Regions from separate parts of the Lentibacillus halophilus genome, predicted to be linked through region 2. Evidence: riboswitches for the same ligand, from Rfam matches in the RefSeq annotation. Region 2 holds a riboswitch; each other region holds the start of a gene.
The links. A riboswitch is a leader RNA that binds a small molecule or an ion and turns the genes downstream of it on or off. The one in region 2 is predicted to bind S-adenosylmethionine.
Positions count from the first base shown of each region.

Region 1: it holds a riboswitch for S-adenosylmethionine, as region 2 does, so the genes downstream of both, ACZ5Q7_RS00655 (sodium:solute symporter family protein) here and ACZ5Q7_RS08870 (Na+/H+ antiporter NhaC family protein) in region 2, are expected to answer to the same signal.
Region 3: it holds a riboswitch for S-adenosylmethionine, as region 2 does, so the genes downstream of both, metK (methionine adenosyltransferase) here and ACZ5Q7_RS08870 (Na+/H+ antiporter NhaC family protein) in region 2, are expected to answer to the same signal.
Region 4: it holds a riboswitch for S-adenosylmethionine, as region 2 does, so the genes downstream of both, ACZ5Q7_RS00070 (PLP-dependent transferase) here and ACZ5Q7_RS08870 (Na+/H+ antiporter NhaC family protein) in region 2, are expected to answer to the same signal.

Region 1 covers NZ_AP043750.1:146,371-149,556, reverse strand. The annotation lists gene ACZ5Q7_RS00660 (MFS transporter) at 1-1,158, shown strand, start outside; SAM riboswitch class I at 1,268-1,370, shown strand; gene ACZ5Q7_RS00655 (sodium:solute symporter family protein) at 1,497-3,104, shown strand.
Region 2 covers NZ_AP043750.1:1,795,858-1,799,043, forward strand. The annotation lists gene ACZ5Q7_RS08870 (Na+/H+ antiporter NhaC family protein) at 37-1,353, opposite strand; SAM riboswitch class I at 1,509-1,622, opposite strand; gene ACZ5Q7_RS08875 (DeoR/GlpR family DNA-binding transcription regulator) at 1,791-2,543, shown strand; gene pfkB (1-phosphofructokinase) at 2,540-3,186, shown strand, end outside.
Region 3 covers NZ_AP043750.1:2,746,742-2,749,927, forward strand. The annotation lists gene panC (pantoate--beta-alanine ligase) at 1-22, shown strand, start outside; gene panD (aspartate 1-decarboxylase) at 35-406, shown strand; gene metK (methionine adenosyltransferase) at 694-1,899, opposite strand; SAM riboswitch class I at 2,025-2,131, opposite strand; gene pckA (phosphoenolpyruvate carboxykinase (ATP)) at 2,334-3,186, shown strand, end outside.
Region 4 covers NZ_AP043750.1:11,837-15,022, reverse strand. The annotation lists gene ACZ5Q7_RS00070 (PLP-dependent transferase) at 166-1,287, opposite strand; SAM riboswitch class I at 1,370-1,473, opposite strand; gene ACZ5Q7_RS00065 (DMT family transporter) at 1,741-2,628, shown strand; gene ACZ5Q7_RS00060 (flavodoxin domain-containing protein) at 2,723-3,172, opposite strand.

The DNA.
Region 1 (3,186 bases), 1.3 Mb from region 2:
AAACTTAGTGACATGTTCGGGGCAAAGCGCCTATTCATGGCCGGTCTTCTATTAGTGGCAGGAGCGTCTGTTCTGGCCCCATTTTCACCCAATTTCCCTTTTCTTTTGGGGTGCCGGGCGTTGCAGGCCGTTGGCAGTTCGACGCTATTTCCAAGCGGTATGAGCATCGTCCGCTCCTATATTACCCAAAAACAAGGACGAGCGTTGGCCACATTGTCGGTGTTCTCAACGACATCAGCTGCATTTGGCCCGTCCATTGGCGGTTTTCTGATTGCGGCATGGGATTGGCCATCCATTTTTTTGATTAATTTTCCTTTTATTATTCTATCGTTTACGTTGGCCCAGTTTATACTGCCGAATGCCAGCCAGGGAACATTCGAATTAAGTCGGATAGATTTTCTCGGTATTGTCCTGTTCATGAGTGCCATGGTCGGTTTGATTTTGTTTATTTTATCGCTGGAAACCAGTGTTCGCTGGTGGGCCTTTGCACTATTTTTGTTGGGAGCAGCCGCCTTTATTGGTTATGAACGCAAGCAGGATGAGCCTTTTATTGATTTGCAAGGATTGGTGAAAAACCGCAATGCCTTGTTCGTTTATATTCAGTTTATGAGTATCAATGTCGTATATTATTGTTATTTTTTCGGGTTTCCGACGTATTTGCAGCAGGTGCGTGGTTACAGCGAGCAGCACACAGGCTTGATTATGCTGACGCTTGCAGGGTTTGGGGTCGTGACGGCGCCGATTGCTGGACGGCTTATTGATCAATTTGGCTCCAAACTGCCGCTTGTGATCGGTGCATCCCTGTTACTGACCGGCACCGGTTTGCTATTAACATACCATGAAGCATCCCCTTTAGCATGGTTGATGGTTATTATGTCAGTTTTGGGCATGAGTCAAGGGTTTAATAATATTTCAACGCAAACAACCCTTTACGACAATGTGGATCCGGAAGAGACCGGTTCAGCATCCGGTCTGTATCAGACAAGCCGGTATATGGGGGCCATTTTGTCATCCAGTCTGTTGGGTCTTGCATTTAACGCGTATATGGATACAGCTCATCTTCATTTGGTAGCATTGATTTGTTTTGTTTTTTGTTTGGTGATTGTTTTATTGGCGATAAAACTGCCAGCGCGGAATAGGCTGCGGTCAAGTAAGTAATGAGACGAGGTATCCGCTCGGGTCGTTATAAAAGAAAAACGTGATGTTACTATTGACTCCATCGTCAAAACATTGTAAATTATACCGTATAACATTTGAATAAACGAACTTCTTATCCAGAGAGGTGGAGGGATTGGCCCTGTGAAACCTCGGCAGCGGGCTCGTTTGAGTACTGTGCCAACTCCAACAGACGTATGTCTGACAGATGAGAAGAGGAACCATAGCTGTATCAGTCCTCTTCTTATAGTCGGAAGGGGGCTTTTTTATTTTCAATTTTAATATGAACTTTTTTTAATCAATCATAAGTAAACAAATCTGTTTAGAAGGAGTTGAGTAAAATGACAGCGTATGGTGTATGGATGATTATTCTGGCCGTTGGGTATACGATTGCTTTGATTATCGCCGGGCAAATAGCGAAGCGACGCCTGTCCAATCAAGATAGCTATTTTGTCGGCAATCGCACATTTAATAAATGGATTGTGGCTTTTTGCATAACGGGATTGTTTTCCGGGTCCACCTATATTTCTATTTTGGAGTTGTCGTATTTAAGCGGCCTATCGGCTGTATGGTATGGGGTTGCCGAAATGATGCAAATTTTTATTATTGCGTTTTTGATCATTCGCCCATTCCGGAAAAAGATGCTGGTTACCGTGTCCGGCCTGATTGGTGATACTTATGGGCGTTTGGCTAAAGGAGCCGCAGGGGCGATTACGGCGTTTGCTTTTCCGATGTGGTCGGTTGCTACGGCCATTGCATTTGCCTCAGCTCTGCACGTGTTCACGGGAATCTCGCTTGCTCTTTCGGTTGCGTTTACGGCGATATTGCTGTTCGTTTATTTGCAGGCAGGCGGGATGTGGTCGCTGGCTTTTACACAGTCGATGAACATGATTTTATTTGCAGTGATGGTCGTCATTGGGGTGATTGCCTTTTTCATTCATCCAGGGATCGACGGTTTGGTTGCGTTTGCTGACGAACAACCGGCTATGTTCACATTTGATAACGTGGGGTTGCAGGTGATTGTTGCCTGGTTCGGAACCTTTCTTGTCAACGTTATTCTTGCCCAGGCTGCTTTTCAGATGGCGTTGTCGTCCCGGACACCGGAAGAGGGGCAAAAGGGATTGATTATGGCCGGGTTCATGGCTATCCCATTCATCATCGGTGGTGTGTTATTTGGTGTATCAGCCAGCGTCACCATTCCTCAGGCCCAAACAGGTTTGATTGCCATTCCCCGGTATTTAATGGACGTGCTACCAGCGCCGTTAGTTGGCTTGTTTTTCCTCGGTGTATGGGCATGTGCCCTGGGATGGGGCGGACCATGTCAGTTTTCCGGGGCGACCAGCCTCGGTCGTGATGTGAGCCGTTCGATCAAACCAGCGGCAACAGAGAATCAGCTGATCACCTATACGAAAATCTCATTGCTGCTTTTAACGGTCCTGATGATTGCATTTGGCTTAATGCGCACGGAACAATCAGCGTGGTGGAACGTACTCGCCTGGACAATCCGCAACAGTGCCACGTTTGCGCCGGTTATCGCAGCCTTGTTCTGGCCTGTCGTTACCAAACGCGCCGTCGCGGTGGCATTAGTCACAGGATTTAGCAGTGGGTTGCTATGGTACTATCTGGGTGACTGGGATCCGAATGCGTTCTTCTTGCATATCCACCCCGTTTGGATTGGAAGCTCCGTGAATGTCGTCAGCATTACCGTGGTTACCTTGTTGGACCGGCAAGCAAACTGGTTTATGCGTAAAAAAGACCGTCTGGCGTACATTGGTTTAACGGGAGGAATCGTGTGTGCGGTCATTAATGGTATATATTTCTCTCCGCTTTATCAAAACGGTCTGTTCGGTCTATTTCTATTTGCAGCGATTCTTTGTTTCTTTATCACCGTTATTCGATTTATCCGTCCAGTGGAGGAAAAACAGAGGATCAGGGAAAAAGGCGCATAACTGGTTAGCGGATAACCGTGGATGATTTGACGCTATCGTTCAAGTCGTGACTCGAACGATAGCGTCGTCATCGACGATAACT
Region 2 (3,186 bases):
AAATCACCCTGCTGCCAGGGTGATTTGTTTCGTCCATTATTGATGAGAGTTGGTCCCCTGCACTGAGAACCGCGGGAATCCTGTTGCTATGGCAATCATGCCGGCGATCCCCAGTAAGACCGGGTAAATGCAGTATGGCATAATGGAAACGGGGGAGATGGACGCAACGCCGGCAACTGCCAGTAATTGAGCACCATAAGGTAAAATCCCCTGAAAGGCACTTCCGAAAATATCCAAAACGCTTGCTGTGCGACGTGGGTCAACACCAAATCGTTCAGCAATTTGTTTGGCCAAAGACCCGACACTGATAATAGCGATGGTATTGTTAGCTGTAGACAAATCAAAAACACTGACTAGACCGGCGATACCAGCTTCAGCTCCTTTTCTGGAGTTAATTCGATTGCTGATCGTGTATAACAGAAAGTCAATGCCGCCATTCACGCGGATAAGTTCAACCAACCCGCCAAGTAAAATGGCTAACAGAGCCAACTCCTGCATGCCGGCCATACCATCGCCAAGCAACGTCATTAGACCCATCACGTCGAAAGTTCCATAAATAAAACCAACCAACCCCGCAAGAATAATCCCGCCGATTAAAACATAAAGAACATTGACACCAGCAACAGCAAAAATAAGGACAGCTAAATAAGGCACCACCTTGATCAGATCAAATGGGTGGTCGCCACTGATCGATCCACCGGTATTCCATGTTAGAGCAATGAAAATAACAGCTGTCACGATAGCAGCGGGAAGAGCTATGAAAATATTCACTCTGAATTTATCGCTCATCTTGACAGCCTGTGTTTTGACAGCAGCGATGGTTGTATCTGATATGATGGATAAATTATCGCCAAACATCGCGCCACTGATGATAGCACCTAAAATAAGCGAGATGCTCATGTCTGTTTGCTCAGCCAGTCCGACACCAATGGGCGCAAGCGCAACAGCCGTACCGACCGACGTACCCATCGAAATGGATATGAAACAGCCGATGACGAATAAGCCAACAATGAGTAGATTTCCTGGCAGGATTGTCAGCCCCAAATTGACGGTGGAGTCGACCGCACCAACCCCTTCAGCAACGGCGGAGAACGAACCGGCCAAGAGATAAATAATGACCATGAGCATAATATTGGGATGCCCCGCTCCTTTGGTCAGGGAATCCAGTTTATCGTTAAAGGCTATGTTTCGGTTCATAAATAACGCAGCCAATACAGCGATAAAGACCGCGACCAGTACCGGCAACTTATAAAAATCCCCACTAGCCACACCGGAACCGATAAATAAAAATAGAAAAATGATAAATGGTATTAACGCCGATGCGCGTCCCTTGTTCAAATCTAAAGAATTCATGTCGTTACCCCCATTCATGATTGTATCAAGTGTATTCAGGCTTTTTGATCAAGATCGTCGAATGATCAATGATGTCATTTCGAAAAGGATATCTGCGCCGACGTTTTTAATGAAAAATAAAAAAGCCCTCCGTTTTGGAAGGCGTCAGTCCGAACACCTTATCTGCCAAAACGCCTGAAACGCGAATTGCTGGAATTGGCACCTTGCCATGAATTAAGCAGGTTGCCGGGCTTCACTGGGCCAGATCCCTCAGCCACTCTGGATAAGATATATGAAATTTGTTGGTAGATAAAAAGTATAATAGACAAGTACAGATGTGTCAACGCGTTCTATTAGAGATATATGAATGTTGTTGATTGATTTTGAATACTTTTGATTGATTTTTGTAATCGTTTTCGATATAATGACCGTGAAAGATGATGATGGGGAGGTGGCGTATGCTTACAAGTGACCGTCATCAAAAAATCATTGATTTAATTAATCAAAAACAAACCGTTACTATTCAGGATGTTTCCGCGATAACGGGAGCATCGGAATCAACTGTTCGCCGGGACTTAACTGAATTGGAAAACCAGCATAAGCTGCGACGCATTCATGGCGGTGCGACCATTCATGAACAGATAAATAGTGAATCAAGCATTGGTGAAAAGGCAACCAAAAACCATCAAGAAAAAACAGCGATTGCCAAACACGCAGCATCACTTGTTGAGGAAGGCGACTGTATTTTTTTGGATGCCGGTACAACGACAATGCAGATGATCCCTTTTTTAAAGGGAAAACAGGTAACCGTCGTCACCAATGGCCTCACACATATTGATTCGCTCGCGGAAAATGGGATAGCCACCTACATGACCGGTGGCTATATGAAGTCAAAAACAAGTGCTTTGATTGGCACACAAACCATGGAAATGCTGGAAAATTACCGGTTTGATGCTTGTTTTATCGGAGTGAACGGGTTTGATACAGTGTATGGGTATACAACGCCGGATCCCGAGGAAGCAGTTGTTAAACGTTCAGCATTGAATTTGGCTCGAAGCAAATACGTACTAGCTGACGACAGTAAATATCAAAGTGTGACATTTGCCGGCGTTGCTGAATTAGATGCCGCTTGTTTGATCACGACGTTGACAGACGAGCACATGCTTAACTCTTTAAAAGATCATACTGACGTTAGGAGCGTGTCGCCATGATATATACGTGTACCATGACACCATCGATTGATTATACGACCTATGTGCAGACCTTTCAAACCGGCGACTTAAACCGTACCGAACAGGTTGCGTACTATCCCGGAGGAAAGGGTATCAATGTATCCCGTGTGTTAAAAAGACTGGGTACGAATACGGCAGCACTGGGATTTGTCGGTGGATTTACCGGCGATTATATAGAGACATTTTTACAGAACGAAGGCATTTTTACCGAATTTGTTCGTACTGGCACGACGACGAGGATTAATGTAAAAATAAAAGCCGATGAGGAAACGGAAATAAATGGTCCAGGTCCTGTTCTCGGAGAAAACCTTCAGGCGCAATTATTTTCCAGACTGCAGGCATTACAGCAGGGGGATACGGTCGTGCTTGCCGGTCGGATACCTGACAGTATTCGGGATACATTTTTGGAAAAAGTCGGTGAGTTATGCCGGACACGACACGTGCATCTTGTTGTGGATACGTCCGGTCCAAGGTTAAAAAAGCTTGCTAAACAGCAGCCATTTTTAATGAAACCGAATCAGGAAGAATTAGGCGAACTGTTTGATACCACGATTCATAATTGGCATGACGCACATTCGTGCTCGCAGCAATTAGTGGAACAAGGTGTGAGTAATGTGATTGT
Region 3 (3,186 bases), 950 kb from region 2:
CATCATCACCCGATACGACTAGGAGGCAGGCGAGATGTTTCGTACGATGATGAAAAGTAAAATACACCAAGCACGCGTCACAGAGGCGGATCTAAACTATGTCGGAAGTGTAACAATTGACCAGGACATCCTGGATCAACTTGACATGCTCCCACACGAAAAAGTGCAAATCGTCAATAACCATAATGGTGCCCGTTTGGAAACCTATATCATTTCCGGTGAACGAGGGTCGGGCGTCATTTGTCTCAACGGGGCCGCAGCACGGCTCGTACAAAAAGACGATATCATTATTATCATTTCCTACGCGCTCGTTTCAAGTGATGAATTAAAAAGCTATAAGCCCCTTGTCGCCTTTATGAATGACAATAATGAGATTATGGAACTAGTGGAGCAGGAATCGCCATAAACAACGTAGCATACCATACGATTTTATTTAACAATACGTTATCTTTTTCGTGATTTCTGAAATCACTCTGAAAAATAAGAGATGAGCCCGTTTTGGCTCTTTACTGGACTACGTATTTTTCCTTTGCTGTTTGGAGGCAAAAACCGATGATATGATAAAAAGAAAAATCCGGACTGATTCAAAGTTTAAAAGAAACGTTCTAAATCATCATTCGGATTTTTCTCTCACTCTATGCATTATCCCAGCTGCTTCGTCTTCAAGCGTGGTTGATTGCCTTTGAAACCACGCTATTTTTTTACTTTGACGAGCGCTTGCAATTCGTCGACTTTGTCGGCTTTTTCCCACGGGAATAACATGTCCGTTCGTCCGAAATGACCGTATGCGGCTGTGTTTTTGAACATGGGCTTGCGCAAATCAAGCATGCGGGTGATGCCTGCCGGACGAAGATCAAATACGCTGCGAATGGCATCTACAAGGGGGCCCTCATCCACCATACCGGTACCGAATGTATCCACCGAAATCGATACGGGCTCGGCAACACCGATTGCATACGCCAGTTGCACCTCGCACGATTGTGCCAGACCAGCAGCGACAATATTTTTGGCAACATATCTTGCTGCGTATGCGGCCGAGCGATCCACTTTCGTCGAATCTTTGCCACTGAAAGCACCGCCGCCATGACGTGCGTAACCACCATACGTATCGACGATAATTTTTCGTCCAGTGAGGCCGGCATCGCCTTGCGGACCACCGATAACGAAACGACCGGTTGGGTTGATGATGTAATACGTCTTCTCATCCAGTAAATGAGCCGGGACAATCGGGCGAATAACTTGGTCAATCAAATCCGATTCAATCCGTTCGACTGATATGTCCTCGTGATGCTGGGCGGAAATGACGATGGTATCGATCCGTTCCGGTTTGCCATCGTCTGCATATTCAACGGTCACCTGCGTTTTTCCATCGGGACGCAAGTAGTCCAAACTATGTTCTTCGCGGGCATTGGTCAGCTGTTTGGCGAGTTTGTGCGCCAGTGAAATGGATAACGGCATTAATTCTTCTGTTTCATCACAGGCATAACCAAACATGAGCCCTTGGTCGCCGGCACCAATGGCGTCGATTTCCTCATCACTCATGTTTCCTTCGCGAGCTTCCAGGGCGTTATCAATACCACCGGCAATATCGGGTGACTGCTCATCAATGGCTGTGAGCACGGCGCATGTATCAGCATCAAGGCCGAATTTGGCACGTGTGTAACCTATATCTTTAATGGTCTGACGTACAATGGTGGGAATATCGGCATACGTTGTTGTCGTAATTTCGCCGGTAACCAGTACCATTCCTGTCGTAACCATGGTTTCACAGGCGACCCGGGCATTGGGGTCTTTGGCAAGTATTTCATCCAGTATGGCATCGGATATTTGATCACTCATTTTATCCGGATGGCCTTCTGTCACCGATTCCGATGTGAATAATCGACGTTTCATACCCATGCGGGCTTGTCCTCCCTTACAACGTGGTGCGCAACTCTATATGGTTCACGTTTATGATACGGTTTTTGATTGACTTAAACAAAAAAACCTTTCCTGCATCATGAGGAAAGGAATGAAGCCTTTCACTCTTATCATTCAAGGATTCAACCTTGTACCAGATTAGCACCTTTTCACCTATTGTGACGGTTGCCGGGTTTCATCGGGGCTGTCCCTCCACCGCTCCAAATAAGAGAGTATCCGCTCGACGTTTATCGTACCGAATTCCCTATGCGATGTCAACCAATCCTGCTTGCTTTCAACATGAACACTGACAAAAAATTTTCATATAAATATTGTAAAATTAGTATGGACTATTAAGTGAAATGTGTTATACTAATAATCAGATTACGTTGGTGATTGGTTTTCAATATCATGTTAAAAGGCAGGTATCACAAATGAAAACGAAAGAAGACACAATGATTACGAGCGATTTATTGACACACCCGCACATAAAGACAAATTTAGTTGTTTCACAATTGGTTGAAGTGATTTTATCCCGTGAGGAAGGTACTTTAAGTGCAACAGGAGCTGTCAGCGCTCATACAGGCAAGTACACCGGACGCTCCCCGGATGATAAGTATATTGTCCATGACGAAACCAGTGACGATGTGGATTGGGGAAAAGTGAACCAATCCATCGATGAAGCCACCTTTGATCATCTGTTGGAAAAAGTAACGACCTACTTGCGCAACAAAAATGAGCTGTTTCATTTCCGCGGCTTTGCAGGAGCAGATGAAAATTTTCGGCTCCCGCTTCAAGTCATTACGGAATATGCATGGCATAATCTGTTCGCCCGCCAGCTGTTCATCACACCGACAGAGAAGGAATTGGCCGAACATCAGTCGCAATTCACCGTGATATCGGCACCGACATTCAAAGCGGATCCGGAAACCGATGGAACGAATTCCGAAGTTTTCGTTTTCATTTCCTTCAAAAAACGAATTGTGTTGATCGGCGGAACCGAATATGCCGGAGAAATTAAAAAATCCATTTTTTCGGTTATGAACTATCTACTTCCAAAGTCTGATGTATTGCCCATGCACTGCTCGGCCAACATTGGCCATGAAGGGGATGTAGCTCTGTTTTTCGGTCTATCCGGAACTGGCAAAACAACGCTGTCTGCGGACCCGAACCGGCGTCTGGTCGGCGACGATGAACATGGCTGGAGTCCGAATGGCGTCTTTAACATCGAGGGCGGATGCTATGCCAAGTGCATTAATCTTTCCGAGAAAAAAGAACCACAAATTT
Region 4 (3,186 bases), 1.2 Mb from region 2:
AAAATTGCCTATTATTTTTCATTTTCGAAAATGGATGATAGTGTAGTAGCTATGACATGCAATCATAGAGTGGTGGCGCTGGATAACAAGACAGGCTCCCGTCCATGCCGGACAAGGAGCCTGCCTTGGTTTCACTGATTGATGTTTTTCTTTATATTACGTCACTTATACGTTCGTTGTTTGCAAGGATTCCAGTGCTTGGTAAAGGTCTTGGATTAAATCATCGGCATCTTCAATTCCGACCGATACGCGTACCAGCTGATTGGTTAAACCGTAAGAACTGCGGATCTCTTCTGGAATATCAGCATGTGTTTGCGTTGCTGGGTAAGTGATAAAACTTTCCACACCACCAAGACTTTCCGCAAATGTGAATAACCGTAATAATTTTAGAAAGGGGAGAACGAGTTCTTCGTCTTTTAGCAAAAAGCTAAGCATGCCCCCTTTGCCTGGATACAAAACGTTTTCCACGAGTGGATGCAACTTAAGAAATTGGATAACGTGCTTAGCATTATGTTCGTGCTGACGCATGCGCAGTGCTAATGTCTTCATCCCTCTTATAACAAGCCAACAGTCAAATGGTGAAAGGGTCGCTCCGATGGAATTATGAAGGAAGGCAAGTTCTTCATTGATTTCTTGTCCTTTAGAGACGACGATACCGGCGAGTACATCATTGTGCCCAGCCAAGTATTTGGTAGCACTATGAATGACAATGTCTGCTCCTTGGTCAAGTGGACGTTGGATGAGTGGTGTATATAGCGTATTATCGACAATAAGACAGATATCATGTTTGTTTGCCACTTCCGCACAAGCGGTAATATCAATATGTTTCATCAATGGATTGGTTGGTGTTTCGATAAATATAGCTTTCGTATTTGGCTGAATCCATTCGCTCAATGTGCTGCAATCATCTCCGTTCCAATATGTAAATTGGAAACCGTGTTTTTGCTCTAAAATCTCAAAGTAGCGGTAAGAGCCCCCGTATACATCACGGCAAGTAATAATATGATCGTCTTTTTCAAAAAGGGAAAACACGAGTTGAATGGCGCTCATTCCAGAGCTGGTTGCAAAGGCCGTGTCACCACCTTCCAGCTTTGCCACTGCCGTCTCAAGAACATCTCGTGTCGGATTACCTGTTCGCGTGTAATCGTATCCATTGCTGTTTCCGATATCGTCATGACGGTATGCAGTGGATAAATAAATAGGTGAACTGATGGCGTTGAGTGTTTCATCTTTCTGATTTCCGATTTGCGGAAGAACTGTTTCATCATGTAACGGATGATCTGTCATGGGTATCGCTCCTTAAATGTCATTAAATAATTAAAAAACCCTCTTCCAAATAAGAAGAGGGTCAACAACCTTTATTGAACTCTTCTTATCTTCTAAGCATAACGCTTAGCTGGAATTGGCACAGTGCTCGATAAGCCTGTTGCCGAGGTATCAAAGGGCCAGTCCCTCCACCTCTCTGGATAAGAAAATAGCGGTATTCAATTAAAATGTAATGTTTAATTTACAGGTAATACGAGTCGTTGTCAATGAAGAATTGAAAAAAGACGGTGCATCCCATTTAAAAGATGTATATGCGGCTATCAAAGAAATAATCGTTCCACGGATGGCTTTTTTAAACTGAATCGTTAACCAGATGAACGAACTGTTGCTATTATTCCGATAAAAAGCCTTCTTCCAATTTAGCTTTTTCCGGAATTTCCTGTATAATAGGAAAGCGGACAAGGGGGAATGTTTATGAATAAAAAAGCGATGGTCATGGCATTTATTACAATTGTTATTTGGGGATCCTCATTTGCAGGTATCCGTGCCAGTCTGCATGGCGGTTATAGTTCCGGTCATCTCGTCCTTGTTCGATTTTTGATTGCTTCAGGCGCCTTTGTGTTGTATGCGCTTTGGCCTAGGACGAGATTCCGATTGCCAGCGAAGCAAGATGTGCTGAAGATTCTGGTTCTCGGTTGGATCGGCATTACAATTTATCATACCGGAATCACCTTTGGGGAACAGACGGTGACAGCTGGAACGACCGCGATGATTGTTGCATCGGCTCCTATATTCACAGCCATTATTGCTGTTTTTGCCTTAAAGGAGTATCCAAGTTTATTTAGCTGGATTGGTCTAGGTATCGGCTTCATCGGGATTTTTTTGATAACAGTCGGTTCAGCGGATGCTGCGTTTGCGATATCAGGTGGTGCGCTGCTGATTGTTGTGTCGGCGATAGCGACGTCAGCATTCTTTGTTTTTCAAAAAACATTATTGCCTAAGTATCGACCAGTTGAACTGACGGCTTATTTTACATGGGCCGGAACATTGCCTTTGTTGATTTTTTCACCTGGTTTACTGGAAACGGTTCAGAGCGCAACCCTGGAGGCACATTTTGCAGCGTTGTATGTCGGTATTTTTCCGGCAGCCATCGGGTATGTAACATGGGCGATTGCGCTTTCGTCCGGGAAGGCCGGCGCGGTTACTAGCATGATGTATATTGAACCGGTGTTTGCTATCCTTATTGCATGGGTGTGGCTGCAGGAGCTGCCGAGCCTATTGTCCATCATCGGCGGTTTAATAGCGCTTTCCAGTGTTATTCTCGTCAATATGTTTGAACGAAGACGCCGGCGGGCTGGTTAAACGGCACTAGCATGATACGAATGAAAAAACGCGAATCAGGCCTATGGCGGCAGGTTCGCGTTTTTGTGTGAATCGTATATGTGTAAGAGGACCTTTACGTTGTGAGCTGTTGCAAAAAGCCTTCTGCAAATTTTTCGCAATGCTCGATTTCCTGATCATCCGGTTCCAATTCGATTTTCAGCTTTTCGCTATATACTGTGGCATTTCGTTCTTCCGATTTGGATGCCAAGGTATCAAGAGCCGGCCCGTATATGTCGTAATAGGAATCACAGGATCCGAATGTCCCGACTAATTTGCCGGTAAGGTCCAGATCGTCCATGTCCTGATAAAAATCTTCCACCTCAAACGGAATGTCATCGTCCCACGAATAAGACCCCAAAAGGATGCCGTCATAATTGACCATTTCTTTGGCATCGATGGGATCAAGATCAAAGGACTTAAAATCAACATCGTGATTATTTGCCTTTATAGAATCACTTATCGTTTCTGCCATGATTTCTGTGCTGCCTGTCAGGCTAGCATATAGTACGAGGACTTTTGCCATGATTTTCAACTCCT